3 regions of the Pseudomonas sp. TE3910 genome follow, and region 2 is predicted to be linked to each of the others. Evidence: predicted binding sites of a transcription regulator. Region 2 holds the regulator's gene; each other region holds the start of a gene.
The links. Region 2 encodes FliA, which starts transcription of late flagellar genes. Its sites were predicted from a motif close to CTAAAGTTTNNNNNNNNNNNGCCGNTAA; they were not measured.

Region 1 (7,356 bases), 810 kb from region 2:
GCCGACAAGGGCTTGATCAGCAAAGATGACCTGAAGGATTACAAGGCTGTCTGGCGTGAGCCGATGCGCATCGACTGGCGCGGCAACACGGTCTACACCGCGCCGTTGCCAAGCTCTGGTGGTATCGCGCTGGCGCAACTGTTGGGCATCAAGGAAAATCGCGCTGCCGACTTCAAGGGCGTTGAGTTGAACTCGGCTCGTTATATCCACCTGCTGGCCGAAATCGAGAAGCGGGTATTTGCCGACCGTGCCGACTACCTCGGCGACCCTGCGTTCAGCAAGGTGCCAGTTGAGCAATTGATTGCCAAGGACTACCTGCTCAAGCGTGCCAAGGAGGTCAATCCGACGGCCATCTCTGAGACGGAGAAAGTCCGCCCGGGCCTGGAACCGCATCAGACCACGCACTTCTCCATCGTCGACAAGCAGGGTAACGCCGTCAGCAATACCTACACCTTGAACTGGGACTATGGCAGTGGCGTTGTCGTCAAGGGCGCGGGCTTCCTGCTCAATGACGAGATGGATGACTTCAGTTCCAAGCCTGGCGTAGCCAACGCCTTCGGTGTGGTCGGCGGCGACGCCAACGCCATCGAGCCAGGTAAGCGCATGCTTTCGTCAATGAGCCCAACGCTGGTAACCCGCGACGGCCAGGTCACCCTGGTTCTGGGTACGCCAGGTGGTTCGCGGATTTTCACCTCGATCTTCCAGGTGTTGAACAACCTCTATGACTACAACCTGCCGCTGGAGAAGGCCGTTGCTGCGCAGCGTGTGCATCATCAGTTGCTGCCTAAGGACACTATCTATTACGACGCTTATGCGCCGTTGAATGGCAAGGTGGCTGATGATCTGAAGAAGATGGGGTACACCCTGGAAGATCAGGGTTGGGAGATGGGGGATATCCAGGCGATCCGGGTCAATGGCACGGCGCTGGAAACCGCTTCCGATCCACGTGGCCGGGGTGTGGGCCACGTGGTGAAGTAACCGGCCTTATCGCTGGTACTGTCGACGCCTGCTGGTGTCGGCAGTGCCAACGATGTCTCAGGTCAGACGCGGAAGTGGCTGACCATCATCTGCAACTGGTTACCCAGCCGCGCCAACTCGACGCTGGACGCCGCGGTTTCTTCACTGGCTGCGGAAGTCTGCTCCGAGACATCGCGTACATTGAGGATGCTGCGGCTGATTTCCTCGGCTACGGCACTCTGCTGCTCGGCGGCTGCGGCGATCTGCTGATTCATCGACTGGATGTTCGACACCACGCGGGTGATGTTCTCCAGTGATGCACCGGCTTTACGCGTCAGTTCAACGCTGCTGTCGGTCAGGTTACGGCTGTTCAGCATGACGTTGGCGACCTGTTGGGTGCCGCTTTGCAGGCCTGCTACCAGTTCTTCGATCTCTTCGGTGGATTTCTGCGTGCGCTGGGCCAGGCCGCGAACCTCGTCAGCGACCACGGCAAAACCACGACCGGCTTCGCCTGCGCGGGCCGCTTCGATGGCGGCATTCAGGGCGAGCAGGTTGGTCTGCTCGGCGACCGACTTGATCACGTCCATGACGCTGCCGATCTTCTGGCTTTCCTGTTGCAGGTGCCCCATGGCGTCGGTCGAGCGCTTCACTTCTTCGGCCAGACGTTCGATTTGGGCAATGGCCTGGGCGACGACCTCATCACCCGCACGGGCCTGACCGTCAGCATCGGTTGCCGCTTCTGAGGCCAACTCGGCGTTTCGCGCCACCTCCTGCACTGTCGTCGCCATTTCATGCATGGCGGTTGCCACCTGATCGGTTTCGACCTTCTGGCTGTTGACTCCGGCATTGGTTTCCTCGGTGACCGCCGAGAGTTCTTCCGCTGCGCTGGCGATCTGGGTGACGCCGTCACGGATGCCTGTGATCAAGTCACGCAGGGTGCTGCCCATGCGCTGTATGCCTTGCTGTAAAACGCCCAACTCGTCTCGGCGGGTCACGCGTAGCTCATGGGTCAGGTCGCCTGCAGCGATTTTCTCGACCACCTTGAGGGTGTCTTGCAGCGGGCGGGTAATCTGGCGGGTAATGATAACCGCGGCCAGTACGCCGAACAGCAGTGCCAGCAGGGTGCTGATGAGTTGCAGTGCACGCGCCTGGGCGCTTTCGTCATCACGACGATCCAGTTGGATCTTATAGAGCTGATCGCTGTATTTGACGATATCGGCGCCTTGTACGGTCATTTCCTGGCGAGCTACGGCGATCTCGGCAATGGCGCTCTTGAAGGTGAGTACGGCGTCACGGTAGGCGAGGATGGCGCTTTCGAACTGCTTGGCGCGGGTGGTTTCGCGTGGCAGGTGATCGTTCAGTTGGCGGACTTCAGTCAGGGCCGCATCCAGTTGTCGCAGAGCCGCCTGTTCGGTCGAAGTACTGAGGTCGGCAATGTAGCTGCGCACTTCCAGGCGCACCATCATCAGTTGTTCCTTGACCCGCGTAATGGCCTGGAATTGCTCAAGACGACGAGGGTCGCTCTCTGGCAAGGCCAGGACATCGCGGTTGATCGACTCGATCAACTCGATGGCGCTGGCGGCGGCTACACCCATCGCATCGCGGGCGGCCAGGGTGGTTCTATAGCCGTTGCGCATCTTGTTCAGTGATACCTGATACGCGCTGATGGTCTTGGCCTGCTGCTGCAGCAGTTTGATGTTCTCGGGGCTCTTGAAGCTGTTCAGCAGTTTCTGCTGTTGCGCGCTGAACGTGTCGAGTTTGGCTTGAACATTGGCGGCGCTGGTGTCATCGCCGTTGGTCAACATGTATTGCAGGCGCGCAATGCGCATGTTCGTCAGGTCGCTGTTGAGCTGAGTGATGTCGCTCATCCAGTTGCTACGGTCGATCAGGCCACCAAGGCTGGTCCAGCCTGTCAGCGCCAGAAGGCCGGTCAGTAACAGCACCAGACCGAAGCCCAGGCCGAGTTTCACATTGACGCTGATATTGGCAAACCAGCTGTTCATACCATCCCTCCAGGAACGTTTTACGGTCTTGATCCCGATCGCTGGAAGGTTGTTTTTCTTGGTGCCATGCGATCCATACGCTGGCTTTATCGGCGGCAGTTCGAGTAGCTGAAACGCTTTTTCAGCAATTCCTACGAAATTGATCAACAAAGTGTTTAGCGCATGTTTCTGCGCCGTTCAGGGCTTCTTCAACGTCTCCTGAATCAAGCCTGCCAGCGCTTGGCCGGTGGAGCCGTGCGTATCCCTTTTCGCCATAGCCTATGAAAACTCTTGGGTTAGGCGACGTGAGCGCGCTGCGCTATACATAACCCATTGGTTATGTTTCCCATGGTTCTTTTCAGTTCCCGTCGAAGCCGTCTTGGCCGACACTGGGTGCTCGCCTGCTCCTCCCGGGCTTTTCCACATCCAATAACAAGGAGAACGGCATGTCCGCCACAGACGACAGTCGCTTCGCTATCCGTGATCGCAATTGGCACCCGAAAGCCCTGACCCCCGACTACAAGACCTCTGTTGCCCGGTCGCCGCGTCAGGCACTGGTGAGCATTCCTCAGTCGATCAGCGAAAGCACCGGTCCAGATTTCTCTCACCTGCAGTTTGGTCAGCATGACCATGACCTGTTGCTGAACTTCAACAACGGCGGCCTGCCGGTTGGTGAGCGCATCATCGTTTCCGGTCGAGTGTGTGACCAGTACGGCAAGCCGATCCCGCATACCCTGGTGGAGATGTGGCAGGCCAACGCGGGTGGCCGTTATCGGCACAAGAACGACCGTTACCTGGCGCCTCTGGACCCTAACTTCGGCGGTGTTGGTCGAGCCTTGACCGACCGTGATGGCTACTACAGTTTCCGCACGATCAAGCCCGGTCCTTACCCATGGCGTAACGGGCCGAACGACTGGCGTCCGGCGCATATCCACTTCTCTATCAGCGGCCCGTCGATCGCTACCCGGTTGATTACCCAGTTGTACTTTGAAGGTGATCCGCTGATTCCGATGTGCCCGATCGTCAAGTCGATCGCCAATCCTGAAGCGGTACAGAGCCTGATCGCACGCCTGGACATGACCAACGCGAACCCGATGGATTGCCTGGCCTATCGTTTCGACATCGTGCTGCGCGGCCAGCGCAAGACGCACTTTGAAAACTGCTAAGGAGCCCCGCCATGCCTACTCAACTGCTGCCGGAAACCCCTTCGCAGACCGCCGGTCCTTACGTTCATATCGGCCTGGCACTGGAAGCCGCCGGTAACCCGACTCGCCCTCAGGAAATCTGGAACCGTATGGCGCGTGCCGATGCCCCGGGCCAACAGATCCTGGTGTTTGGCCATGTATACGATGGCAACGGCCATCTGGTGCGCGACTCGTTCCTGGAGTTCTGGCAGGCTGACCATGAGGGTCACTATCAGCCAGATTTCAACCTGGAAAAGCCATTCAACAGCTTCGGTCGCACAGCCACGACCTTTGATGCGGGCGAGTGGAACCTGCACACCATCAAGCCGGGTGTCGCGCTGAATGCCGCCGGTGTGCCAATGGCACCGCACATCAACGTGAGCCTGTTTGCCCGTGGTATCAATATCCACCTGCAGACCCGCTTGTACTTCGATGATGAAGCCGAGGCCAACGCCAAGTGCCCGGTACTCAACCTGATCGAGCAGCCGCAGCGTCGCGAGACCCTGGTTGCCAAGCGTTGTGAAGTGGACGGTAAACTGGCCTACCGCTTCGACATTCGTATTCAGGGTGAAGGCGAAACGGTGTTCTTCGACTTCTAAGCCTGTAGCGCCATAAAGAAGCCCGCCAATTGGCGGGCTTTTTTTATGGGCTGCTGTTTGTAGTGGAGTTACTCGTAGGCTGTTGCGCCGGCAATGTGGCGTCCAGCGATGTAACCAAAGGTCGCGGCCGGTCCCAGGTTTATGCCGCCTGCCGGGTAGTGGCCGCCCATGATGCTGGCCATGTCGGTACCTACCGCATACAACCCGGCAATGGGCTGGCGTTGCTCATCAAGCACCTGGGCGTGCTCGTTGGTCTTGAGGCCAGCGAAGGTGCCGAAGCAGCCCGGTTCGACTTTAACTGCATAGAAGGGGCCTTTCTCGATCGGCGCGACGCAAGGATTGGGGCCATGCAACGCATCCCCTTGTTTACGGTTGTAGGGTGTAGAGCCACGGCCGAACAACGGGTCTTCGCCGTTGCGCGCATGGCGGTTGTATTGCTCGACGGTCGTACTCAAACCCTGGGGGTCGATACCGCAAGCCTGGGCCAGCGCTTCAAGGGTGTCGCCTTTCTTCAGGTAGCCGGAGCGTACGAAGGGTTCGACCGGCAGTGGGAACGGGCGGGAAATCCCCAGGCCATAACGGCGCTGGAAGGCATGGCTGCAGATCAGCCAGGAGGCCACCTCTTCACCCGGCGCCGCAGCGACCATGGCACTGACATAGTCATAGTAACCGCCGGCTTCGTTGACGAAGCGCTTGCCGTTCGCCAGTACACCGATAATGCCTGGCTTGCCACGTTCGATGATGTGCGGGAAGTGACCGAACGTGCCGTCCTTGTATGGCACCCTGGAGACTGGTGCCCAGGCGACCGGGCTGAGCAGGTCGTCAGCCATCCGGCCGCCGACGCTTTCGCCCAGGCGCAGGCCGTCGCCGTTGGCGCTCAGTGGCGGCAAGGCCAGGTGTTCGTTGCCGGTGGGCGTACGCGGGAACAACGCCTTGCGACGTTCGATATCGTTGGGGAAGCCGCCTGCCGCCAGCACTACCGCATGACGCGCGCGGATCTTAACGGGGCCGTTGCGTGTTTGCACGACGGCGCCAGCCACCCGGTTGTTTTCGTGAATCAGTTCGCTGGCCGGGGCCGACTCCCAGAGCAGTACGCCGAGGTCTTCGGCAGACTTGGCCAGCCTGGCCACCAGTGCAACACCATTGACCAGGTGCATGGCCCGACCGTTGAGCGCCAGGTCGAGCAGGTGCCGGCTGAAGCGCTTGGTCACGTGGAGCAGCGAGCGCCAGGAACGGGTCAGGGTCAGGAAGGCCGCGAGGTCTTTGCCGGCCATGATCGGCATGCCCATGAACGAGGTTTCGCGCATGGTCTTGCGCAGGCGTTTGAGCAACTTGCCGACTTCGCGAGCATTGTAGGGGGCGGCGATAACCGAACGTCCGCCCGTTCCGGCACCGGGTGTGTCGCCATGAATATCGGCGATAGCGTTGCCATCGGAAAACTGCAGGGCAGTATGGCGTTCGAAGAACGAGACCATGTGAGGCGCGGCCTCCAGAAACGCATCGATCATTACGGGATCGAAGCGCTCGCCCAGTTCGTGCTCAAGGTAGGTACGGGGCAGTGAACGGTCTTCAATGATACCGGCGCGTTGTGCCAGTGGATTGCAGGGCACCCACATCCAACCTCCGGACCAGGCGGTGGCACCGCCGAACACCGGGTCTTTCTCGACCACGATGACCTTTTTACCGTGCCAGGCGGCTGTCACGGCGGTGGATAAACCGGCAGCACCGGAACCGATGACCAGGACATCGCAGTCCACCGTGGTGTGCAAAGAGGTGTCGGCAGGCATTTGAGATCTCGCGTTCAGGGTCGAATAGTTTTGTTTTTGGAACTCAATTCCATATTCTATGGTTGCTGTCCGATATCGCCAAGTGCAAAGCGGGCAAAATGGGCGAAGATCGAACAGTGGTTTGCGCTTTCGCCGACGCTCTTTAGAATCGGCAAAATTTTTAGGGACCGTGACCATGGCCGGCAGTCAGATTGAACGTGCGTTAAGCCTTCTCGAAAGCCTCACCAGCGCCCCGCGCGGCCTGCCAATGCAAACGCTGGCTGAGCAACTGGACATCCCCAAGAGTGCTACCCATCGCATGTTGGCCGAGCTGATACGCCTCGGGTATGTGCGGCAAAACCCGGAAAACAGTCGTTATCTGCTGAGTACCAAGCTGGTCGCTTTGGGTTTTCGTTACCTCTCCAGCGCTGGCGCCGATGTGGTTCAACCCGTCCTTGATCAATTGGCCCAGCAAACGGGTGAGCTGGTGCGTCTTGGAGTGATCGACGGCGAGCGCCAAACCTGGATCGCCAAAGCTCAGGGGGCTCGCTCGGGGTTGCGTTATGACCCCGATATGGGCCGGGATGCGCCATTGTTTTACACCGCTTCCGGGCATGCCTGGCTGGCCAGCCTGAGTGATGCGCAGGCCTTGCTGCTGGTGGAGCGCCAAGGGATTGCCCGGCGGGAGGACTTTGGCCCCAATGCCCCGGCTTCCAATGCCGATTTGCTCGAGCGTCTGCGCATTGCCCGTGAGCATGGTTATGCCTGGGTCGTTGAGAGCTCTGCGGTAGGCACCTCGGCACTGGCGGCAGTGGTGCGTCACCCGCTGGACGGGCATGTGGTCGGGGTGCTTAGTGTCGCCGGGCCC
Region 2 (7,356 bases):
CGGGTCTTCATGACCGCGGTCTGCAGGTCAGCGGTGACCACGTCGAGGTTCGACACTGCCTTGGACATGGCCTCATCGCCGCTGTTCAAGCCCAGGCGAACCAGACGGTTACGCACCAGTACCAGCTCGCCGACCATGTTCATGATCTCATCGAGGCGGGCGGTATCGACGCGCACCGTGGTTTCGGCTTCGCTGGCGGCATGCTTGTCGGCTGACGCCGGAGCGGCCTGACGCGCAGGTGCTGCAGCGGCAGCTGGCTTGGCGACGGGAGCAGGTGCAGGTGCTGCAGCGGGCGCGGGCTTGGCCGCAGGTTTGGCCTCAGGCTTGGCTACTGCTGCTTCTGCGACCGAGGCCGTTGCTGCTGCGCCCTCGGCAAATTTACCTTTGCCGTGGATCTGATCGAGCAACGCTTCGAACTCGTGCTCGGAAATATGGTCGCCCGCCCCTTCGGTAGCAGCGGGCTCGACAGCCGCGGCCGGCAGTGCATCCACAGCAAAGGTACCCTTGCCATGAAGCTGATCCAGCAGCGCTTCGAATTCGTCGTCGGTAATTTCGTTGCTGGCTTCAGTGCCTGCCTCGACAACCGCTGCCGACGCAGGCGCAGCAGGTGTGGGAAGGCTGTCGGCAGCAAACTGGCCTTTGCCGTGCAGTTGGTCGAGCAATGACTCAAACTCGGCATCGGTGATTTCATCACCCGCCGCTGCTGCCGGAGCGGCAGGCGCCTCGGCTTCGGCCTTGACGGCGTTGAGCGAGTCGAGCAGTTGCTCGAACTCCGTGTCGGTAATGTCGCCAGACGCTTGCTCAGCGGGCGCCTCGGCAACCGGTTCTGGCTCGGGTGCAGCGGCCTGCTGGGCCGAAGCCGGCTCAGCCAGACGTGCCAGCGCAGCCAGCAGCTCTGGCGTGGCCGGCGTCACATCGCTGCGCTCGCGGACCTGGCCGAACATGCTGTTGACCGTGTCCAGGGCTTCCAGGACCACGTCCATCAGCTCGGAGTCAACGCGACGCTCACCCTTGCGCAGAATGTCGAACACGTTCTCGGCAATATGGCAGCACTCCACCAGCTCATTGAGCTGGAGGAAGCCGGCGCCCCCTTTTACAGTGTGAAAGCCGCGAAAGATTGCATTGAGCAGATCCGCATCATCAGGCCGGCTTTCCAGCTCGACCAATTGCTCGGACAGTTGCTCAAGAATTTCGCCGGCTTCTACCAGGAAATCCTGGAGGATTTCTTCATCGGCGCCGAAGCTCATTAAACGTGCTCCCTAAAAACCCAGGCTGGACAACAGATCGTCGACATCGTCCTGACCGGACACGACGTCTTCACGCTTATCGGCATGAATCTGCGGACCTTCACCCCGAGTCGGATGTTTTTCTTGATCTTTTTCAGCACGTAGCTGCTGGTGGTCATGTTCAATACCGGCAAAGCGGTCGACCTGACTGGCCATCAATACGAGCTTGAGCAGATTGCTTTCTACTTCGGTAACCAGTTGCGTGACGCGCTTGATCACCTGGCCGGTCAGGTCTTGGTAGTCCTGAGCCAACAGAATGTCATTGAGGTGGCCTGCCACTTCACGGGTGCCGGCCTCGCTGCGCGTCAGAAAACTGTCAACGCGACGCGCCAGCTCGCGAAACTCCGGCGCAGCCACTTCTCGACGCATGAAACGCTGCCAGTCGGCACTCAAGGTACTTGCCTCGGCACTCAATTCTTGAAGCACCGGTGTACTTTGCTCGACCAGGTCCATGGTCCGGTTAGCCGCGCCCTCGGTGAGCTTGACCACATAGGACAAGCGCTCGGTGGCATCGGTGATCTGCGACACTTCCTCAGCCTGCGGCATCTGCGGGTCAATATGAAAACTGACGATCGCACTATGCAACTCGCGGGTGAGCTTGCCGACTTCCTGATACAGGCCACGATCACGGGTCTGGTTCAGCTGATGGATCAGTTGTACCGCGTCGCCGAATTTACCTCGTTCAAGGCTATCGACAAGCTCGTTGGCATGTTTCTTCAGTGTCGACTCGAAGTCGCCCAACGACGATTGTTTATGCTCCATAAGCGCCCCCGTGGCGTACCTCAGCTATTGACGCGCTCGAAGATCTTCTCGATCTTTTCTTTCAACACCTGAGCCGTGAATGGTTTTACCACGTAACCATTAACGCCAGCCTGAGCCGCCTCAATGATCTGATCACGCTTGGCCTCTGCCGTTACCATCAGCACCGGCAGGTGCTTCAGGCGTTCGTCAGCGCGCACCGTACGCAGCAGGTCGATGCCGGACATGCCAGGCATGTTCCAGTCCGTTACCAGAAAATCAAAGTTACCGCTGTGCAGCATTGGCAGTGCAGTGACGCCGTCGTCCGCTTCCTGGGTATTGGTGAAGCCCAGGTCACGCAACAGGTTCTTGATGATCCGCCGCATCGTCGAAAAATCGTCAACGATGAGGATTTTCATGTTCTTGTCCAATTAGACCTCCAAGCAGTCTTTAACGCGCTCAGCGCTGAACGCGCACTCAATCAAATCCGGCACAACATTTTCACGACTGCATGAAACCCAGCAATCAACGCGCGCGCCATTCTCCCAGCCGCCCACGCAAGCGTGCAGCACACTGGCTGTGCAACTGGCTGACCCGCGACTCACTGACCCCAAGCACCTCGCCGATTTCCTTGAGGTTCAGCTCTTCGTCGTAATACAACGCCAGCACCAGCCGCTCACGCTCAGGCAAGTTGGCAATCGCATCTGCCAACGCTGCCTGAAAGCGCTCGTCTTCCAGATCGCGCGAAGGCTCGACCTGGGCGCTGGCGCCGTCCTCGTGCAGCCCTTCATGCTCGCCGTCCTGCAACAGGTCGTCGAAGCTGAACAGGCGACTGCCCAAGGTGTCATTCAAAATCCCGTAATAATCATCGAGACTCAATTGAAGTTCGGCAGCAACTTCATGATCTTTAGCGTCACGACCTGTTTTTGCTTCAACAGCGCGAATTGCATCACTGACCATGCGGGTATTACGATGAACCGAACGCGGCGCCCAATCCCCCTTGCGCACCTCATCCAGCATCGCACCGCGGATGCGAATACCGGCATAGGTCTCAAAACTGGCACCTTTGCTTGAGTCATACTTGTTCGCCACCTCAAGCAAACCGATCATGCCGGCCTGAATCAGGTCTTCAACCTGAACACTGGCGGGCAAACGCGCCAACAGGTGGTAAGCGATGCGCTTGACCAGCGGCGCGTAGCGTTCGACCAACTCATACTGCGCGTCACGCGAAGCCTTGCTGTACATCCGGAAACCGCTGGCACTCATAGAGCAGGCCCCACACTGGTCGGCTGCACCAGACGCTCGACGAAAAACTCCAGATGGCCGCGTGGGTTGGCTGGCAGCGGCCAGCTATCGACCTTCTGTGCGATGGCCTTGAACGCCAACGCGCACTTGGAACGCGGAAAGGCTTCATAGACCGCTCGCTGCTTCTGCACGGCTTTACGCACGCACTCGTCATACGGCACTGCACCGACGTATTGTAGGGCGACATCGAGGAAGCGATCCGTGACCTTGGTCAACTTAGCGAACAGATTGCGCCCTTCCTGAGGGCTTTGCGCCATGTTCGCCAGCACGCGGAAGCGGTTCATGCCGTAATCACGGTTAAGCAGCTTGATCAACGCATAGGCGTCGGTAATCGAGGTGGGCTCGTCACAGACCACCAGCAACACTTCCTGGGCCGCTCGAACGAAGCTGACCACCGAGTCACCAATACCCGCAGCGGTGTCGATCACCAGCACATCGAGGTTGTCGCCGATATCGCTGAACGCCTGAATCAGGCCGGCATGCTGAGCGGGCGCCAGGTGAACCATGCTTTGCGTACCCGAAGCGGCTGGCACGATGCGCACACCACCCGGCCCCTGCAGCAGCACGTCGCGCAGCTCGCAGTGCCCTTCGATAACGTCGGCCAGGGTTCGCTTGGGCGTGAGGCCCAGCAACACGTCGACGTTAGCCAGGCCCAGGTCGGCGTCCAACAGCATGACGCGACGGCCGAGCTCGGCCAACGCCAGTGACAAGTTCACTGACACGTTAGTCTTGCCAACGCCACCTTTGCCGCCGGTCACGGCGATCACCTGTACGGGATGCATGCTACCCATGTTTGTTCTTTACCTTGTCTTGCTTAGACCGAGGCCACATGACTGGCTGCACTTTCAAACACCTGAAAAATGCCTGGCAGACCATTGATGTAGATACTTTGCAACGTCTTCACCGACACCTCAGCCAACACGCTTAGGGCCGTGATAGAGATCAGCGAACATATCGGCCATGGCCTCCTCGCTGGGCTCGTCCTGCATTTGCACACTAACCGCGCGGCTGACCAACTGGTGGCGGCGCGGCAAGTGCAAGTCATCCGGAATGCGCGGCCCATCGGTCAGATAGGCCACCGGCAATTCATGACTGATCGCCAGGCTCAACACCTCACCGAGGCTGGCGGTTTCATCAAGTTTAGTCAGGATGCAACCGGCCAGCCCGCAGCGTTTGTAGCTGTGGTAGGCCGCCGTCAGCACCTGTTTCTGGCTGGTCGTCGCCAACACCAGGTAGTTCTTTGCCTGGATACCGCGACCGGCCAGCGTCTCCAACTGCATGCGCAGGGCCGGATCACTGGCCTGCAAACCTGCGGTATCGATCAGTACCACGCGCTTGCGCAGCAAGGGCTCCAACGCCTGCCCCAAGGACTGCCCCGGATCGACATGGGTGACCGAAACATTGAGGATACGCCCGAGCGTCTTCAGTTGTTCCTGGGCACCGATGCGGAAACTGTCCATGCTCACCAGAGCCAGGTTCTGCGCGCCGTACTTGAGCACGTAGCGGGCTGCCAACTTCGCCAGCGTAGTGGTCTTGCCCATACCCGCCGGGCCGACCATGGCGATCACCCCACCCTCTTCGATCGGATCGACTTCCGGCACGCTGATCATCCGCGCCAGGTGGGCCAGCAACATCCGCCAGGCATGGCGTGGCTCTTCAATTTCGGCGGTCAGGTCAAGCAGCTCGCGCGACAGCGGTCCCGACAAGCCAATACGCTGCAGGCGGCGCCAGAGGCTCGCTTGCTGCGGTTTGCTGCCTTGCAGTTGAGTCCACGCCAGCGACCCCAGCTGCACTTCCAGCAATTCACGCAAACCAGACAGCTCGTTACGCATCGAGTCAAACAGGCGCTGATCTACCGCAGGCGCTGGCGCGACCCGAGGGCGCTCCGGCTCATCGACATGCGGCTCGATCAGCGGCTCCGATGCAGTCAGTGGCAGGCCGGCGAACAACTGGCGATTCGCCGTCTCGTCACCCTCGACGCGGCTGCTCAATTCGGCTTGGGCAGTGACGATGCGCGACTGAGTCTTGCGCAGTTCGTCCTCAAGCTCGACATTGGGAACACGTGGCGACAAGGCAGACAACTTGTAGTCCAGCGCAGCCGTCAGCTCGACACCGCCAGCAATCCGTCGGTTGCCGATGATGGCGGCCTCAGCCCCCAGTTCATCACGAACCAACTTCATGGCCTGACGCATATCGGCTGCGAAAAAACGCTTAACTTGCATAACCCACTACCTCAGCCGTTGGGGCCTACTGTGGCAACGATGGTGACTTGCTTGTTGTCAGGTATTTCCTGATACGCCAAAACATGCAAATTCGGTACTGCCAGGCGACCAAAACGCGACAACATTGCCCGTATCGGCCCTGCGACCAACAAGATCGCTGGTTGCCCTTGCATTTCTTGACGCTGGGCAGCCTCGATTAACGAACGCTGAAGCTTTTCAGCCATGCTTGGCTCAAGAAGAACGCCCTCTTCTTGACCTTGCCCGGCCCTTTGTAAACTATTGAGCAAAATCTGTTCCAACCTTGGCTCAAGCGTGATGACTGGCAGCTCAGACTCAGTGCCGACAATGCTTTGCACGATGGCGCGACACAATCCGACGCGCACCGCAGCCACCAAAGCGGCGGTATCTTGACTCTTCCCGGCGTTGTTCGCGATGGCTTCGGCAATACTGCGGATATCGCGTACGGGCACCTGCTCGGACAACAGCGCCTGCAACACCTTGAGCAACCCCGACAGCGACATGATGCCCGGTACCAACTCCTCGGCCAGTTTCGGCGAGCCCTTGGCCAATACCTGCAGCAACTGCTGAACCTCTTCGTGACCGATCAGCTCATGGCAATGCTTGTGCAGGATCTGGTTCAAGTGCGTAGCAACCACGGTGCTGGCATCGACCACGGTGTAACCCAGCGACTGGGCCTGGCTGCGCTGACCCACGTCGATCCACACGGCCTCCAGGCCGAAGGCCGGGTCCTTGGCGGCAATGCCATTGAGCGTACCAAAGACCTGCCCCGGGTTAATCGCCAGCTCCCGGTCAGGATAGATTTCCGCCTCAGCCAGGATGACCCCCATGAGCGTCAGGCGGTAGACACTTGGCGCAAGGTCGAGGTTGTCGCGGATGTGCACCGTCGGCATCAGGAAACCGAGGTCCTGGGAGAGCTTTTTGCGCACGCCCTTGATCCGCGCCAACAGTTGCCCACCCTGATTGCGGTCGACCAATGGAATCAGGCGATAGCCCACCTCCAGGCCGATCATGTCAATCGGCGTGACGTCATCCCAACCCAGCTCTTTGGTTTCCATGGCTCGCTGTGGAGACGGCAGCAGGTCTTGCTGCATCTGGGCCATTTCCTGCGCCTTGAGCTTGGCCTGATTCTGCTTGCGCCACACCATGTAGGCGGCACCACCGGCCAGCGCCGCCAAGCCGATAAAGGCAATGTGCGGCATGCCCGGCACCAGGCCCATGACCAGCATGATCCCGGCCGAAACCGCCAAGGCCTTCGGCGACTCGAACATCTGCCGGTTGATCTGCTTGCCCATGTCCTCGGAACCCGAGGCACGCGTCACCATGATCGCCGCGGCGGTGGACAACAGCAGCGATGGCAACTGCGCCACCAAACCGTCACCAATGGTCAACAAGGCGTACACCTTGCCCGCATCGGCGAAGGTCATGTTGTGCTGGAACATACCGACGGCCATACCGCCGATCAGGTTGATGAACAGAATCAGCAGGCCGGCGATGGCGTCACCGCGCACAAACTTGCTGGCACCGTCCATGGAACCATAGAACTCAGCCTCCTGAGCCACCTCGGAGCGGCGCGCCTTGGCCTGGGCCTGATCGATCAGGCCGGCGTTGAGGTCGGCATCGATTGCCATTTGCTTGCCCGGCATCGCATCGAGGGTAAACCGCGCGCTCACTTCGGAGATACGCCCTGCACCCTTGGTAACCACGACGAAGTTGATGATCATCAGGATGGCGAAGACCACGATACCGACCACGTAGTTACCGCCGATCACCACCTCACCAAAGGC
Region 3 (7,356 bases), 990 kb from region 2:
GCAACTGGGCCTGGTAATCGCCCACTTTGGCGTACAAGTTGAAGTCGAGGCCCAGGACGGCGAACAGGTCGGCCAGGTCTTTCGTTGCCACCTTCGCGCGAACCTGCCAGCACTGGTAACCGGCGACCGCGTCGTCTGGCGCGCAGGCAACCAGGGCATTGGCGTGATCGTGGCGCAAATGCCGCGCAGCACCGAACTGTGCCGCCCAGACTCGCGCGGCCAGCTGAAACCGGTGGCGGCCAACGTCGACCTGATCGTGATCGTCTTCGCACCAATGCCCGAACCGCATGCCAACCTGATCGACCGCTACCTGGTAGCCGCCGAACACGCCGGTATTCGCCCCTTGCTCCTGCTGAACAAGGCCGACCTGATCGACGAACAGAACGCCCCGGCACTCAATGCACTGCTGGCGGTGTACCGGCAACTGGGTTACCCGCTGCTGGAGGTTTCGGCCCACCATGGCGACGGCATGCAACAGTTGCAGTCCCAACTCGACGGCCATATCAGTGTGTTCGTCGGCCAGTCGGGGGTGGGTAAGTCATCGCTGGTCAACAGCCTGCTACCCGAGGTGCAAGCCCGTGTTGGCGCGCTGTCCGAATGGTCAGGCCAAGGCACCCATACCACGACGACCGCCCGCCTCTTCCACTTCCCCGGGGGTGGCGAACTGATCGACTCACCGGGTATCCGTGAGTTCGGCCTGGGCCATGTCAGCCGCGCTGATGTCGAGTCGGGCTTTATCGAGTTCAATGACCTGCTCGGCACCTGCCGCTTCCGCGACTGCAAGCATGATCGCGAACCCGGCTGCGCCCTGCTCAAGGCACTGGAAGACGGGCGCATCCAGCAGCAGCGCATGAACAGCTACCGCTCGATCATTGCCAGCTTGCCGCAAGACAGCTACTAAGCAATAACGAGCCCGTCAGCACACAGCAAAACGCCCGCGCAGATCGCTCTGCGCGGGCGTTTTGAGTGCCTTGGACTTAACGCTTGCCCGGCTCGTCCATCTTCAACACACCATCCTCGAAGATATTCAGCTTCTGGCGCAGCTCGTGTGGCTGCATAGGCTCGGGCTCTGGCGCAGTTGCACCGCTGGAGCCGCCCGGCGAAACCGGTGCACCACCTGGCTGAGTGCCATCCGGCGCGGCAGGCGCCTGCTCACCCTCCATCGCTCGCTGGGCCTTCTTGGTCAGCACGATGATATCGATACGACGGTTAACCGGATTGAACGGGTTAGCGCGATCAAACAGCGACGACGACGCATAACCCACTACCCGAGCGACCTGGGTGTCCGGGTAACCACCCGCCACCAGCGCACGCCGAGCGGCGTTGGCACGGTTGGCAGAAAGCTCCCAGTTACCGAAATCACCCGTACCAGCGAACGGCTTGGCATCCGTGTGGCCACTGATGCTGATCTTGTTCGGTACGGCCTTGATGGTATCGGCCATGGCCAGCAGGATATCTTCGAAATAAGGCTGCAAGCGCGCACTGCCCAAATCGAACATCGGCCGGTTTTCCGCGTCCATGATCTGGATACGCAGGCCGTCCTGGGTAATCTCGAAGAGGATCTGATCCTTGAACTTCTGTAGCTGCGGGTTTTCTTCGACCTTGTTTTGCAGCTCCTGCAGCAACAACTCCAGACGCTCACGCTCAACCTGTTCGGCCATGGTTTCGACCTTGTCCTTATCCAGCTGAATGCTGGTGTCAGGCGTTGGCTCGGACTTCACCTCAGGGTTGATAGTCTTTTCAGGGGCCAACTGAGGCGAACCGCCCAGGTCGATAATGTACGGCGTACCACTTTCAGAGAACCCTATCGGGTCTTTGAAGTAGCCAGCGATGGCAAGCTTCTGTTCCGGCGTGGCCGTCGACAGCAGCCAGAGCACCAGAAAGAACGCCATCATCGCCGTCGCGAAGTCGGCGAACGCAATCTTCCAGGCGCCACCGTGATGGCCAGCGTCAAAGCGTTTGACGCGCTTGACGATAATGGGCTGATTGTTCTCCATGGCTTAGCGACCGCGAACCGCTTGTTCCAGCTCAGCGAAGCTCGGACGATGCGACGGGAACAGTACCTTGCGACCGAACTCTACAGCCAGCGATGGCGGCATGCCCGACGCCGAGGCGACCAGCGAAGCCTTGATGGCCTCGTAGACATTGAGTTCTTCACGGGCGTCATGACGCAGCGTATTGGCCAGTGGACCGAAGAAACCATAGGCCGCGAGAATACCGAAGAAGGTACCGACCAGCGCCGCGCCCACGTGCAGACCGATGGATTTCTGATCGCCATCACCCAGCGAGGCCATGGTCACCACGATACCCAGTACGGCAGCCACGATACCGAAACCCGGCATACCGTCGGCAATACCCGTCACCGCGTGCGACGGATGCTCAAGCTCTTCCTTAAGGCTCAGCAATTCCATGTCGAACAGGCCTTCCAGCTCGTGGGGAGCCATGTTGCCGGTAGACATGATGCGCAGGTAGTCGCAGATGTACGCGGTCATACGTTCATCCTTGAGCACAGCCGGGTACTTGGCAAAAATCGGACTGGCCGCCGCGTCTTCGATATCGGCTTCAATCGCCATCATGCCTTCACGACGGCTCTTGTTGAGGATCTCGTAGACCAGGCCCAACACCTCGATATAAAAGGTGTGCGTGAAGCGCGTGCTGAACATCTGCAACGATTTTTTGACCACGTGCATGGTCATATGGCCAGGGTTGGCCTGCAAAAACGCACCGAATGCAGCACCCCCGATGATCAGCACTTCGAAAGGCTGAATCAACGCAGCGATTTTGCCGTGAGAAAGCACATATCCGCCAAGCACACTCGCGAATACGACGATGATGCCGATAATTTTAGCCATAGTTTAAAGCACTTACTGTCGTGGTCAGGGTCGGGGGGCGGAAGCTCGAAAACTCTTCTTCTACTTATCGGCACTTCTGCGCCAGACTATAGCCAGTCAAGGCGAAAAGCCAGTTCAGGCGCCCTACAGCATGCCTAATGAAACTATCGTGCCAAATAAAACCCCAAAAACACTCGATGCCTGGGTCAGGCTTCTAGACAGCGCTCGCCTTCCGGTACCCCGCGACAGCCATGCACGGGTTCGTGCGGCAATCAGCGACAACCGAAGCTCGTTACGTGACATTGCCGAGCTGATGCAGGGCAGCCCAGCGCTGGTGCTGAGCGTGATCCGCGAGGCCAATCAACACACTCATTCGAGCATGAGTGAACCGGCCGAGAGCCTGGAAATCGCCCTGAACAGGTTGGGCCTCAAGCGCACCGAAGAACTGCTTGAGCGCTTGCCCACCCTGGATCAGGCGCAGATCCCGCAACCCCTGCGGCAGTTGCAGATGGTCAGCCAGCATGCCTGCACGCAAGCCAATGGCCTGTTCGCCAATCGACTGGCGCGACTGTGGCAGGAAATCCACTGGGGCAGCCTGCTGTTCCTCTCACCGCTCTGGCCTCTGGCAATCACTTACCCCAAGTTGCTTGAAGAATGGGAAGTGCGGGTTGTCCACAAGAGCGAATCATCAACGGCCGTTGAACACGAGTTGTTCGGTGTGCGCCTGCTCGCCATCTTCCAGGCCCTGGCCAATCATTGGCGCCTGCCAAACTGGGTCACTCAGGGCTATCACTTGCTGCAGGAGGAGCGCGAACTGCTGGCCAAGGTCACCCACATTGCGCGTGATGACGACCCGCTGCATCAACAACAGCAACTGGACGATGATCCCGGTTTGCGACGCTGGTTCAACCAGCCGGCCAACACCGTGCTACTGGCCAATGGTTTGGCGCTGTCGGCCCAGGTGGCCTGGACCAGCCCGCACAACGTTCGCTGGGAGTACCTGATCAGCCTGTACTTGCAAGAACCTATCGACGCGGTACAGCAGCAGATTCACCAACACGCCGCCAGCAGTGCCCGCAGCCACGCAGATGCCGACCTGTTCCACCCGGCGGAAGCATTGATCTGGCCGTGGGAGGCACGCCGTATCCCGCGCGGCCTGTTGCCAGCGGCGCCGCCGTCAACCGAGGCACTGGGTGCCTGGCGCAAGTACTGCGCCGAACTGCTGGCCGAACCCAGCCCCTTCACCAACGCCATGCACCTGACGACTCACGCCCGGGACGCGCTGCTCGCCTGCGGCATGCAGCGGGTGATGCTACTGATGACCGACAAGAACCTGACCCACCTGCGCGTTCATCAAATTGCCGGCCTGGCCAAAGAGGCTGCCAGCCTGAACCTGCAGATCGATCAGAGCAAAGTGCTGCAACGCCTGCTGGCTCAGTCAGCCCAACTGCGCCTGACCCCGGAAAACAACGCGCAGTTTTCTGCACTGTTGCCGGCCAGCCTGCGCAGCCTGTTCAAGGGCAGTCACGTGCTGTTGCGCTCGCTGTCGAGCCATGGCCGGGTCGTCATGCTGCTGGTGGCCGACCAAGGCGGCGCGCCCTTCTCGGAAATCAGCGTGCAAGCCTTCGGCAAGACCGCGCAATGCATCGAACGCGCCCTGAACAACTTCAGCAATCGCAGTGCCTGACCCATGCGCTACAATCGCCCCCTCTCTTTCGACGTGGAGACCCTGGATGACTGACTTTTCTGGCTTGCCCCTGGTGATCGAGCCCGCTGACCTGCAGGCTCGCCTTGAGGCCCCGGAGCTGATTCTGGTCGATCTGACCAGCGTCAACCGCTACGGCAGTGGACATATCCCGGGGGCGCGCTTCGTTGATCCCAAGCGCACGCAATTGGGTCAGCCTCCAGCGCCAGGCTTGCTGCCGGCCAAAGCTGACCTGGAAAAACTGTTCGGCGAGCTCGGGCATAACCCCAATGCCGTCTACGTCGTGTATGACGACGAAGGTGGCGGTTGGGCCGGGCGCTTCATCTGGCTGCTGGACGTAATCGGCCACACACGCTACCACTACCTGGATGGTGGCCTGCATGCCTGGCATGGCGCAGGCTTGGCCCTGTCCACCGATGTGCCGGCCAGCGCTGGCGGCCCGGTCAGCCTGCGCCTGAACGACGCACCGACAGCCACCCGCGAATACCTGCAAAGCCGCCTCGGCGCTGCCGACCTGGCGATCTGGGATGCGCGCAGCCAACTGGAATACAGCGGTGAAAAGGTCCTCGCCGCCAAGGGCGGACATATCCCCGGTGCGGTCAATTTCGAGTGGACCAAGGGCATGGACACCGACAATGCCCTGCGTATCCGCAAAGACATGCCACAGATCCTCGAGCAACTGGGCATCAGCAAAGACAAGGAAGTGGTTACCCACTGCCAGACACACCACCGCTCCGGCTTTACCTACCTGGTGGCCAAGGCCCTCGGCTACCCACGGGTCAAGGCGTATGCCGGCTCGTGGGGCGAATGGGGCAACCATCCGGACACGCCTGTAGAAGTTTAAGGAAACCCAATGAAATCCCGCTTGTTCATCATCAGCCAGTACCTGCTGCCGCATCACCTGCTTTCGCGCCTGGCAGGCTGTATTGCCGAGTGCCGCGTGCGCTGGTTCAAGAATGCGTTCACCCAATGGTTCGCCAAACGCTACCAGGTCAACATGAGTGAAGCGCTGGTCGAAGACGTGACCGCCTACGAGCACTTCAACGCCTTCTTCACCCGCGCGCTGAAACCGGATGCACGCTCGCTGGACACAACTCCAGGGGCGATTCTCTGCCCAGCCGACGGTGCTGTGAGCCAGCTCGGCCCTATCGAGCACGGACGCATTTTCCAGGCCAAGGGCCACAGCTTCAGCGCCCTGGAGCTACTGGGCGGCGATCCAGCACTTGCTGCGCCGTTCATGGGCGGCCAGTTCGCCACCATCTACCTGTCGCCGAAGGACTACCACCGCGTGCACATGCCACTGGCCGGCACACTGCGCGAGATGGTCTACGTCCCGGGTCGCCTGTTCTCGGTCAACCAGACTACCGCCGAAAACGTACCGGAGCTGTTTGCCCGTAACGAACGCGTGGTCTGCCTGTTCGACACCGAACGTGGCCCGATGGCCGTGGTGCTGGTGGGTGCAATGATCGTGGCATCGATCGAAACCGTTTGGGCGGGCCTGGTGACACCGCCGAAGCGCGAGCTGAAAACCTTCCGCTACGACGACGCCGCCCGTGCGCCGATCCACCTGGAAAAGGGTGCGGAGCTGGGACGTTTCAAACTGGGTTCGACCGCTATCGTGCTGTTCGGTCAGGATCAAGTGAAATGGGCTGAAGAGCTGACAGCAGGTTCTGCTGTACGAATGGGCCAAGGCCTGGCACTGCCTGCACAAGCCTGACGCTACAGACAAACATGCGCCCCCAGGCCGGGGGCGCATGTCATGCGGGGCTAACCAGCAGCGTGATCAGCCACGACCGTGGCGGTCACGCATGCCCAGCAGGTACAACACACCATCCAGGCCCAATGTCGAAATCGCCTGTTTGGCCGACTGCTTGACCAACGGTTTGGCCCGGAACGCAACACCCAGCCCTGCAATGGCCAGCATTGGCAGGTCATTGGCACCATCGCCCACGGCAATGGTTTGCTCCATCTGCAAGCCTTCCTTGCGTGCCAGCTCGGTCAGCAGATCAGCCTTGCGCTGTGCATCGACAATCGGCTCTACCGCCACACCGGTGACCTTGCCATCGACGACTTCCAGCTCGTTGGCATAGACATAGTCAATACCCAGACGGGCCTGCAACTGCTTGGCGAAGTAGGTGAAGCCGCCGGACAGGATGGCGGTCTTGTAGCCCAGGCGCTTGAGCTCGGCGAACAGGGTCTCGGCACCCTCGGTCAAACGCAGCGACGCACCGATTTCATCCAGCACGCTGACATCCAGCCCTTTGAGCAACGCCAGGCGCTCCTTGAAGCTGGCCCGAAAATCCAGCTCGCCGCGCATCGCGCGCTCGGTGATCTCCGAGACCTGCTCACCCACACCCGCAGCCTTGGCCAACTCATCAATAACTTCGGCTTCGATCAGGGTGGAGTCCATGTCGAATACCGCCAGACGACGGTTACGGCGGAACAGCGAGTCCTGCTGGAAAGCGATGTCGACGTTCAGCTCCTGAGCCACGCTGAGAAATTCGGCGCGCAGGGCTTGAGGGTCGGCGGGTTCGCCACGTACTGAGAACTCGATGCAACCCTTGCTCTTTTCCACCGGCGTATCCAACGCAACGCGGCCGGACAGACGGTCGATGTGGTCGATATTCAGCCCGTATTGCGCGGTAATCGCGCTCACTCGCTGCACTTGCTCAGCGGTTACCTTGCGGGTCAGCAACGTAACGATATGCCGTGGCTTGCCCTGACCCTCTACCCAGGCCTGGTAATCGGCTTCGGAAACCGGCGTAAAACGCACCTGCTGATCCAGCTCGTAGCCAGCGAACAGGATGTCCTTGAGGACCG

Region 1: ACZ9H3_RS18590 (methyl-accepting chemotaxis protein) is a predicted target of FliA. The motif match lies at 3,047-3,074, and genes of this name have one in related genera.
Region 3: motA (flagellar motor stator protein MotA) is a predicted target of FliA. The motif match lies at 2,917-2,944, and genes of this name have one in related genera.

The regions. Positions count from the first base shown of each region.
Region 1 is NZ_JBWBQN010000001.1:4,077,783-4,085,138, forward strand. It holds gene ggt (gamma-glutamyltransferase) at 1-978, shown strand, start outside; gene ACZ9H3_RS18590 (methyl-accepting chemotaxis protein) at 1,041-2,960, opposite strand; gene pcaH (protocatechuate 3,4-dioxygenase subunit beta) at 3,386-4,105, shown strand; gene pcaG (protocatechuate 3,4-dioxygenase subunit alpha) at 4,117-4,722, shown strand; gene ACZ9H3_RS18605 (FAD-dependent oxidoreductase) at 4,791-6,509, opposite strand; gene ACZ9H3_RS18610 (IclR family transcriptional regulator) at 6,685-7,356, shown strand, end outside.
Region 2 is NZ_JBWBQN010000001.1:4,886,327-4,893,682, reverse strand. It holds gene ACZ9H3_RS22405 (chemotaxis protein CheA) at 1-1,247, opposite strand, end outside; gene ACZ9H3_RS22400 (protein phosphatase CheZ) at 1,260-2,048, opposite strand; gene ACZ9H3_RS22395 (chemotaxis response regulator CheY) at 2,069-2,443, opposite strand; gene fliA (RNA polymerase sigma factor FliA) at 2,550-3,290, opposite strand; gene fleN (flagellar synthesis regulator FleN) at 3,287-4,120, opposite strand; gene flhF (flagellar biosynthesis protein FlhF) at 4,241-5,551, opposite strand; gene flhA (flagellar biosynthesis protein FlhA) at 5,563-7,356, opposite strand, start outside.
Region 3 is NZ_JBWBQN010000001.1:3,899,944-3,907,299, reverse strand. It holds gene rsgA (small ribosomal subunit biogenesis GTPase RsgA) at 1-901, shown strand, start outside; gene motB (flagellar motor protein MotB) at 978-1,997, opposite strand; gene motA (flagellar motor stator protein MotA) at 2,001-2,852, opposite strand; gene ACZ9H3_RS17830 (HDOD domain-containing protein) at 2,983-4,518, shown strand; gene ACZ9H3_RS17825 (rhodanese-like domain-containing protein) at 4,565-5,380, shown strand; gene asd (archaetidylserine decarboxylase) at 5,390-6,253, shown strand; gene serB (phosphoserine phosphatase SerB) at 6,320-7,356, opposite strand, start outside.